DNA from 3 places in the Paraglaciecola psychrophila 170 genome. Region 1 is predicted to be linked to each of the others. Evidence: riboswitches for the same ligand, from Rfam matches in the RefSeq annotation. Region 1 holds a riboswitch; each other region holds the start of a gene.
What was found. A riboswitch is a leader RNA that binds a small molecule or an ion and turns the genes downstream of it on or off. The one in region 1 is predicted to bind thiamine pyrophosphate.
Positions count from the first base shown of each region.

Region 2: linked by a shared signal. The riboswitch ahead of C427_RS15060 (TonB-dependent receptor) and the one ahead of thiD (bifunctional hydroxymethylpyrimidine kinase/phosphomethylpyrimidine kinase) in region 1 are both predicted to bind thiamine pyrophosphate.
Region 3: linked by a shared signal. The riboswitch ahead of thiC (phosphomethylpyrimidine synthase ThiC) and the one ahead of thiD (bifunctional hydroxymethylpyrimidine kinase/phosphomethylpyrimidine kinase) in region 1 are both predicted to bind thiamine pyrophosphate.

Region 1 covers NC_020514.1:4,604,107-4,607,383, forward strand. Annotated here, with positions in the region: gene C427_RS20150 (hypothetical protein) at 13-198, opposite strand; gene C427_RS20155 (TraR/DksA family transcriptional regulator) at 592-903, shown strand; TPP riboswitch at 1,939-2,039, shown strand; gene thiD (bifunctional hydroxymethylpyrimidine kinase/phosphomethylpyrimidine kinase) at 2,111-3,022, shown strand; gene C427_RS20165 (ABC transporter ATP-binding protein) at 2,976-3,277, shown strand, end outside.
Region 2 covers NC_020514.1:3,446,606-3,449,882, forward strand. Annotated here, with positions in the region: gene C427_RS15060 (TonB-dependent receptor) at 1-1,394, opposite strand, end outside; TPP riboswitch at 1,451-1,552, opposite strand; gene C427_RS15065 (hypothetical protein) at 1,653-2,543, opposite strand; gene C427_RS15070 (tRNA(Met) cytidine acetyltransferase TmcA) at 2,742-3,277, shown strand, end outside.
Region 3 covers NC_020514.1:5,085,237-5,088,513, reverse strand. Annotated here, with positions in the region: gene C427_RS22395 (MFS transporter) at 1-942, opposite strand, end outside; TPP riboswitch at 1,152-1,274, shown strand; gene thiC (phosphomethylpyrimidine synthase ThiC) at 1,440-3,277, shown strand, end outside.

The sequences.
Region 1 (3,277 bases):
GTTTTAATCAGTTTATTCGATTGTAGATATTAACCGGTATAACGTTGTCATTTCGCCTTTAAGCATGCTCTCGTCTAGAGTTTCAAAAATTTGTATTGCTAACATAAAACACTTTAAAGTTTTAAAACCGTAAATATCACCTAATCTATTCAACTCTTCTACTGCATGTTGCTTTACCAAATTAGCGGCTTGGCTCATTAATATTCAACCATCTGCATTACCTAGCTGATCAGCCAGATATATTTCCATTGACGATGATATATTTTAGTAAGTACTCAAGCTCTTGAAACAACATCATGTTGCAACCAATTTTTTGCAGAATATCGTTAACTACGTTTTGTAAAAAAGTTAGGCGGCGATTACTTTTGAACAATGGTGAAGAGGAAGATGGGGATTATTACAATGGTGTATTCATAATTATTTACGCTATGGCGTAATTTTAAAAAATATACGCTGAAGTGTATACATTAACACCTTTCATAGAACCTGCCACCTTAGGTCCGCCAACCTGACTTGATGCAAATCAATGCTAAGTGCAGCTAATCACCTAGAATGAATGTTATTTGATTAAGTTCACATTGGAGAGACCGTATGCATAATAATAAAGAGCAACTACTTGCTTTACAAAAAGAGTTCAACAATCGCATAGTCAAAATTGATAAGGATTTGCATAGCCGCCTAAGCAGCGCGAAATTTTCTGAACAGGCTGTTGATCACCAAAATGATGATGTGATTTTGAATTTAAAAAATGAAGCGCAACAAGAATTAGAACAAGTAAACCATGCGTTGTTGAAAATAGAACGGGACGTCTACGGCACCTGTGAAAAATGCCATAGTGCGATCAGTGCTGAACGTTTGGATGCGATCCCATTTACTGCATATTGTAAAAACTGTGCGGTTTGAGTAATTTTCCGCCAGTCGGCACATGCTTTAACTTTTATAACCCGACACTGAATTCCCTCCGAATTTCAGTATCGAACCTTATCAGAACGACCGGTCAAGATAATTGTCGCTAGCTGGTCAAGTTAATTGTTGCTTAATACTTTATAAAAACAAGAGCACGCTGCGCGCCATCGTCCCGCGCGGCGTCCGCGTGATGGTCTTGTCTCGAATCCCTTCGAACCAGATACTCTTTTTCAACAGCAAAAAAGAGTATCTAGACAAAATGGACAGAACCATTTTGAACATCTGCAAGATAGCCCAAAGCGCAAAGTATAAGGATGTACTTTGTAAAATGCCGCTCGCGACTAAAGTTTTTAACCGCAAAAAATGGCTTGGTCTATGTGCGCCAACCTCGTTGTCGTTAAGGATGTATCCCTTCACGCTCCACTCAAATGAATTCCCCGCGCGGCGTCCGCTGTCATTTACCCCAAAAATAAGCCATTTTAGCTGAAACTTTAAAGGCGGAAGAGCAGTGGCGGAGCCACCAAAGATGATATCGACAAAGTCGATTCTCTTAAGATGGGTGATTTTGTGATTATTTCAACGAACCTGACCCCGCAGGTTCGCAGGTTTTAGATTCATATTGGTATGTATTTAATCACCAACTAATGAAGTGAGTTATTCAAACATCCCACCTTTGAGGCATAAACGAGTTAGCGTCAACGTCCATAATTGCACTTAGTATAGATTGAGAAAACTGGGCAAAAGGCTACTCAATCAGCTTTTGTACTATTTTCTCTCCCTGCCAGGCGCTAGAGGTAAATGTAAGTATTCTCTTGTTAGTGATGTCAGTTACCTTTTAAATTTATCATTATCAAAGGTTGTATCTGACTTAGATGCGGTCTCTCTTTTTTAACAGATATCTTTCAACATGACAGGTCATTAAACTTGGAAAGATAGTTTAGCACTCAGCATTGTAAACATTTCACGTTTTGCTGACCTCGATTAACTACTAACATTGTTATATTGCGCTTTTAATAAAACTTGTTATTATCAAAAAAATAGTCGGGGAGCCTTTAAGGCTGAGATTGCATATCGCGAGACCCGTTGAACCTGATTCAGTTAGCACTGGCGTAGGGAACTAATTACTTGTTTTGTATGATTTACTCTTCAGCGTTTTTAAATCTTCAGCTCGATATAGTTCTTACGCGTCAACGTTAGGAGCTTTATGTCAAATATTATAGTTACTCCCATCAAAGCACCGCTTGCTACCCAAACAGGGTCTCCCGAAACACATTTTTCTGTGACAGATAGAGCTTATGCTTCATCTACGCCTATTGTGTTAACAATTGCAGGATCTGATAGCGGTGGTGGTGCAGGTATTCAGGCCGATATTAAAGCGATATCCGCAACAGGAGGCTATGCCTGTTCAGTCATAACGGCCATCACCGCGCAAAATACCCTGGGCGTGTCAGCTATTTTTCCTATTCCGCTAGAATATGTCGAAAAGCAGTTAGATGCGGTTTTTACTGATTTGAACGTTGTTGCCGTCAAAGTCGGCATGTTAGCTGAGTCTGGCATTATCAATCTAGTAGCCGCTAAAATAAAACAGTATCAACCTGCATTTTTAGTCGTAGACCCTGTCATGGTAGCGACCAGTGGCGACTTGTTGTTAGAAGTATCCGCGATCAGCACCCTCAAAACTGAATTACTACCACTCGCCGATATTATTACACCCAACTTATCCGAAGGTGCCGCCCTGATAGGCGTTGATACACCAGATAACGCAGCAGATATGCTTAACATGATCACAGGTCTTCGACAGTTGGGTGCAGCAACAATATTGCTTAAAGGGGGACACCTTGAACAGGATGAAAACAGTAATGATCTACTTATATTTCCCGAACAGGTTCACCACTTAACGGCAAAACGTATCCACACTCGTAACACCCACGGTACGGGTTGTTCGCTGTCTTCGGCTATTGCCTCTTATTTAGCACAAGGGCATGATTTGTTACGGGCAGTGCAGCTTGGCAAACAGTATATCTCCGAAGCTATTGCTCATGCCGACGAATTATCAATAGGCAAAGGTCATGGGCCGATTAATCATTTTTTCAGTGGCCATGCTGATGTCCGTTGATAAACAGCTGCTATCAGGCCAAAACAATGCCGTTAGTATAGACATCGTTGACGGTTACCTGCGCTATCACGACAGCGCTGATGTGATCCTGGCAAGGCTCAACATTCACATACCTGCGAGAGCCTGGACCTGTATTTTGGGACGTAGCGGTTGCGGCAAAAGTTCTTTATTGCGCTACTTGGCTAATTTGCTGGAGGACAGAGTCGACTGGGCGGGTGAAGTCAATACACGCCCACCATGTGATAGCAAAGATCA
Region 2 (3,277 bases), 1.2 Mb from region 1:
TGTCCGTTTACCCCGCCCATTTTATAACTGCGCAATAAACTTAGGTATAACATACTGTTGTTAGCCACTTTTTGGTGATAACTAATTTCAGCTCCCCAATCACTATGGTCAATATCTTCATCAATTAAATTGGAATCAACATAATCGAGTGTTTGTGAGGCTAAACGTAAACTTGCAGTAACCCATTTTTCATCTGATAACATATATTTATATTGACCAAATAAAGCACTGTCTAGTCGATCCACCTGGCTTTCAAACGGTGCTGCTAACCAAGTATATTCTCGAGTTAAGTCTTCTGCTTTGTCTGCAAAATAAAAACCAACTACCCAAGAATTAGCTTTATCACTTTTACTGGATAGTCTTGCTTGAACTGTATTGTCTTCGCGCTCCCGAAAGTAATAATCGGTAGATGAATATTCCCAGCCTGGCGCTATGCCTACAAAACTCCAATCCTCATCATAACCATAAGCTAAATCGGCTTGCATAAAACTGCTTTGAAGTTGAACATTAGCCCAATCTAAGCCTTGATAATCTATAGTAAGACCAATTGCCTCACTCTGTTGTTTATCAAAGCCAGGCTCATCAGATAAGGTTGTTCTATCTCTATTGAGTGAAAAAGCATCATATCCATTGTCTACATCAATCAGATGAATAACTGTGTTGATAGATAAGTCATCAGTTACCTGCCAATTAAGCTTAGCTCGCGCAGTTGACTCATCCACGCCATTAGTATCGTCACGTCCCAACCAAGTATTTTCAACAAACCCGTCACTGGTATTTTGATGAACTGATAGTCGGTAATCAACGCTGTCGCTAAGACCACCGCCTACTGCGGCCCCTATTTGCCAACTACCATAATTAGCAACACCAAACTGAGCATCGATACTGGTTTGATCTGACGCATCTTTGCTTAAGACATTTATCATGCCAGCAAGACCATCAGCACCAAAGCGCGCACTATTTGGGCCTTTGAATATTTCGACTTGTTCGATATCAAAAGTACTCGCTCCAGCGAGCAAACCAGAATAATTGATACCATCAACCAGATAACCCACAGAAGGGTTGATTGGATCAGTAAATTGGCTACGTTCACCAATGCCGCGAATTTGTACAAAGCGTCCACGGCTAGCGCCGCTGGCAAAATTCACGTTAGCAGCGCGATTCAATAGATCTTCGAGATGTTGCGCTTGGCGCTGGTATATAACTTGCTCATCAAGAACAGAAATACTTGTAGCCATTTCAGATAAAGGGGTTGCAGATAACGCACCTCGAACAATAATGCGTTCTAATTCATTGAGTGTAGAAGGTTGTTCATCAGTGTTTTGCGCAGCTACATAAGAATTGATTAAACATAGGCTGATTAAGCTAGCCAAAGGCTTTTTGCTAAACTTCATTTAAAAGGATCTCTTCATTATAGGTTGAAAAGATCCGGTAGTACGGCAGGTAAATGGGGAAAATATCTGACCATTCCTACGCCGGCATTATCCGGATCAGGTATAAGGGTTATGAGTATTTCTCAAATCTCAGCCAAAAGGCTCCCCTTGGTTGCTAAATACAGGTTTGTTAGATACTCCGTATTTTGCGTGAGCAGTGTAACAGGCACATAAAGCTTCGCAATAGATGAATAGGCATTTGGAACAGCAAAATAGTATTTATTTTGTTAATTTTAGTTTGACTATTTTATGATCTGAGAAAAAAGAACCTTCTTGAGTAAACCATACTTCAGCATTTGAAGCCACGCACACCCCCTCAACTTGCCCATAACCTGAAAGTGCGAATGTCTTGTGCAAGCTAAAATCTCTATTAAGAATAGCCATGAAGGGCGAAAAACCTCCCATCCCATTTAACTTATAACCAACCAAAATAAATTGATTATTTTTTCTATCAAAATCCCCACCTGTAATGACACCTGGTAATCCCATTATTTCACTTACAGGGTCAACATACTGTGTTGCCTTTATTTTATTGAGTTGGTAGATAAATAACGTGCCGCTGTTCCAGCTCTTGGAAAATAAGAACAAGCTGTCACCCAAATTAATTAACGTTTCAGCGTCGTAATCATGATTTAGATACTCGTTATTATTAATTGAATTATTGATATAAAATAAATTTAATGATTTATCATTGGTTGTACTTTCGCTGTCTTTTTTAGGCGTTAACTTTTTGGGCACTATTTTAGGCGTTACTTTTTTAGGTACTATATGGATCTGCACAAACTTTCGCTTACCTTTATTGTTACCTACATCACCGATATAAAAATTTTGGCTATCTCCCGTTATTGCCTCCCAGTCTGTATTCTTAGCAGAAATTAGCTTTTTATCAATAATCTTCCCAGAAGAGTCAATATTGAAAATAATAGGTTTATTACCAGAGTCATTAACCGTGAAGGCTGAACCTATTTGTGGACAGTATAGACCGGAAGTTTCTTTCAACTCATCTGATAAATTGTTCTCTTCTAAAACAACATAATGAGGATGACTAGTAGCGGATGAACCACAGGCCACTAATAGGTTTATACCTATAAGTAAAACAAATCTAAGCATCAAACTCTATTCCTCTTAATAAAAAAAATGAACTGATATAGCTTCAGTAAACAATTAGTTCATATCCGGCATATGAGATTATCACTTGATTTGTCGCTGAGTAAATACTTTGGCGATGCAAAACCACATTCGTATTCTTGAATAAGTTTGCTTACACTAGCAAACAATATTCAAACGGCTTAAATAAGAAATTTTTCTGTGAATTTACCCAAGCAGCTATCCTATTGGTTTGAACAACGTCGATCAAAGTTATGTCATAGGCAATTGTTAGTCATAGCAGGCCAAGAAAAATGGACCAGAAACGCTGCGGTTACCTTATTATATGATAACAATATACAAAGTACTTTATGGGTCGGTGACACCGACACCGAAACTGAATATGAAAATATAACTGTAAAAGACTACCGCAGTAAATTAGGTCACGAATATGAGTGGCTGGTATTAAACTGCTTTAGTGGATTTAGAGCCAACGCAGCTATGGCTTTAAGTGGCACGGTCAGAGCACATGGTTTAATGATTATTCTGTGTCCAGAATTATCTGAATGGCCATATTATGCAGATCCCGAACAAAACAATCGTATTTCTTATGGCAATCAACAACCCCATCTCCAAAGTTTCTTTATTCAACACCTGATATCTTGCTTCAGAGAAAATAGTGACGTCGCTATATTATCTGCTGATAAATTTTCTGGTGAGGTAGCATTTGTAGATGATAATTTAGAAACAAATCATTA
Region 3 (3,277 bases), 480 kb from region 1:
AGCTTCTAAGTAATTGAAACAAGTAAAAAATAAACAAACTAGTACAAGTAAATAAATAATAGACTGTTGACTAAATATCATCAAAGTAAACACTAAAGCTAAGCCTGCAACACTGATGGATAAAACAGCATTTTTATATTTCTTTGCTATAGCCATAAAGCCAATAAGGCCTACAACAGAAACAACTAATACCACGGAATATGCTTGCCAATGCTTATCAAGTGGCCAATTTAAATTGACTAAAAACACTGGGATTTGCACAAAGAGTAGTGTAATTAACATGTGTAATAACAACACACTAATATTTAAGCGGGCTAGTTGTGGGTGCGTAAATAGAATTTTTAAATCTTGAATAACCGGTAGAGTATCGCCTTTAGGTGCCACATTTTTTGCATTAGGTACAACAAACAATACTAAAAAAACACACAGACAAGCTAATACCCCAGTCATCAGAAAAATACCACTAAGGCCAAATCTACTCGCGATGATAGGTCCCAGAAGTAAGGCTATGTAAAAAGAGAAACCAATAGATATACCAATGATTGCCATTACTTTTGGTCGTTGGCTTTCTCGGCTTAAATCTCCAGCCAATGCCATGATGGCTCCTGCAATTGCGCCTGCACCTTGAAGAAAACGACCCACTACAACCCAAGTTAAACTATCAGCGGTCGCTGCCACAAGACTGCCGATGGCAAAAATAACTAAACCGCCTGCAATAACTGGTTTTCGGCCAATTTTATCTGATAGCACCCCCATTGGGATCTGGAGTAAGGCTTGTGTTAAGCCGTAGCCACCTATTGCTAGTCCGACAAGAAAAGCCGAATAATCTGGATAGGTTTTGGCGCTAATAGCTATAACTGGCATCACCATAAATAAGCCAAGCATGCGAAGCACATACACAAAGGCAAGAGAAAAAGCGCTGCGAAGTTCGGTAGAATTCAAAGTGGAGACTGTCTAATAAAAGTTAAAAAATTCGGATAATAATATATAAAGAGTCTAACATGTTTTTTTAATTCCCAACACAATTGGTCGCTTTGTATTATGATTTTATTGCTTATTAATCACATGTTTTTTTGATTACAGATTTTGAATCGCTAGTCGTTTATATTTAAAAGTCCTTGTGTCAATTTTATTACTCTGTCTATAATGGTTTTTTCTTGTCGGAGTGCTAGTGTTTTTTACTGAGGTGAAAAACATAAGCTGAGACCGTTAATTCGGGATCCGTTGAACCTGATCGGGCTAGTACCCGCGAAGGAAACAAGCGTAATGTTATTGAGCATAGCCAATTTAAATTTGGCGCGTTTAAAACAGTACTTACCCAGTAAGTTGTATTTATGGCATCAGATTTAGTGATGTCAAATTATCAACAATTGGTGCTTTTCAACATCATACCTCTCCAGACAAGCAACTTCATTTTTTAACACTATGGAAGATTGCTAATGTCAAAACGTCGTCAAACCCGTGCTAATGCACAACAATTTATTGATAACCTTAAACCACTATTACACCCTAATTCCCGCAAAGTATACTTAGCGGGAAGCCATCACAATATCCAAGTGGGTATGCGGGCTATTTCCCAAACTGACACCATCTTGGGTGGTACTGAAGACAATCCTGTCATCGAAACTAACCCGGATATTATGGTGTATGACTGTGCCGGTCCTTATTCAGATCCTGAAGCTAATATCGACGTTCGCAAAGGATTAGCCAAACTTCGTCACAATTGGATCATGCAGCGGGGAGATGTTGAACAATTACCTCATGTCAGTTCGGGTTATACCCAAGAGCGTATGACTGATGATGGTTTAGAACATTTACGTTTTGACTCTATTGATAAACCACTTAAAGCCAAAGTAGGGCAATGTGTTACCCAAATGCACTATGCCAGAGCGGGCATTATTACCCCTGAAATGGAATATATCGCGATCCGCGAAAATATGGCTCGTGAGGAAGTAACTGACGATGTTTTAACCCAAAAAGCACCCGGCAATGCCTTTGGCGCTTTGATGGGGCAGCCGATTACTGCTGAGTTTGTGCGTGATGAAGTAGCTCGTGGCCGAGCTATCATCCCGGTTAATATTAATCACCCAGAAGCTGAACCCATGATCATTGGTCGTAATTTTTTGGTTAAAGTAAACGCTAATATAGGTAACTCTGCGGTGACTTCTTCCATTGAAGAAGAGGTAGAAAAACTAGTTTGGTCAACTCGTTGGGGTGCTGATACGGTAATGGATTTATCCACTGGGCGTTATATTCACGAAACTCGCGAGTGGATCGTACGTAACTCCCCTGTGCCTATTGGCACCGTGCCGATTTATCAAGCGTTAGAAAAAGTCAATGGCGTGGCAGAAGACTTAACCTGGGAGGTGTTTCGGGATACTTTGATTGAACAAGCTGAACAAGGAGTGGATTATTTTACTATTCACGCAGGTGTATTATTGCGTTATGTGCCAATGACAGCCAAACGCTTAACCGGCATTGTATCCCGAGGTGGTTCTATTATGGCCAAGTGGTGCCTGTTTCATCATAAAGAAAGCTTTTTGTACCAGCATTTCAGAGACATTTGCGAGTTATGTGCCGCTTATGATGTGTCTCTGTCGTTAGGCGATGGAATGCGTCCGGGTTGTATTGCTGACGCCAATGACGAAGCACAGTTTGCTGAGCTTGATACCTTAGGTGAACTAGTCAAAATTGCGTGGCAATATGATGTGCAGACCATTGTTGAAGGTCCCGGCCATATTCCTATGCAATTGATTAAAGAGAACATAGACAAGCAGCTTGAAATTTGTAGTGAAGCTCCCTTTTATACGTTAGGCCCACAAACGACTGATATTGCCCCAGGTTATGATCATTTTACTTCTGGTATAGGCGCAGCCATGATCGGCTGGTATGGCGTAGCGATGTTGTGTTATGTCACGCCTAAAGAACATTTGGGTTTGCCAAATAAAGAAGATGTTAAGCAGGGCTTGATTGCCTACAAGATAGCGGCTCATGCTGCAGATGTTGCAAAGGGGCATCCTGGTGCACAAATTCGCGACAATGCTTTGTCCAAATCACGTTTTGAATTTAGGTGGGAAGATCAATATAACTTGGGTTTAGATCCAGAAACTGCACGCGCTTATCATGACGAAAGCCTACCGCAAGAGTCAGCTAAAGTGGCACACTTTTGTTCTATGTGTGGGCCCAAGTTCTGCTCTATGAAAATCACTCACGAAGTGCGTGAATACGTTGCTAAACAAAAAATTAAAGTTGAACAGGATGCATCAAGACTGGCTGC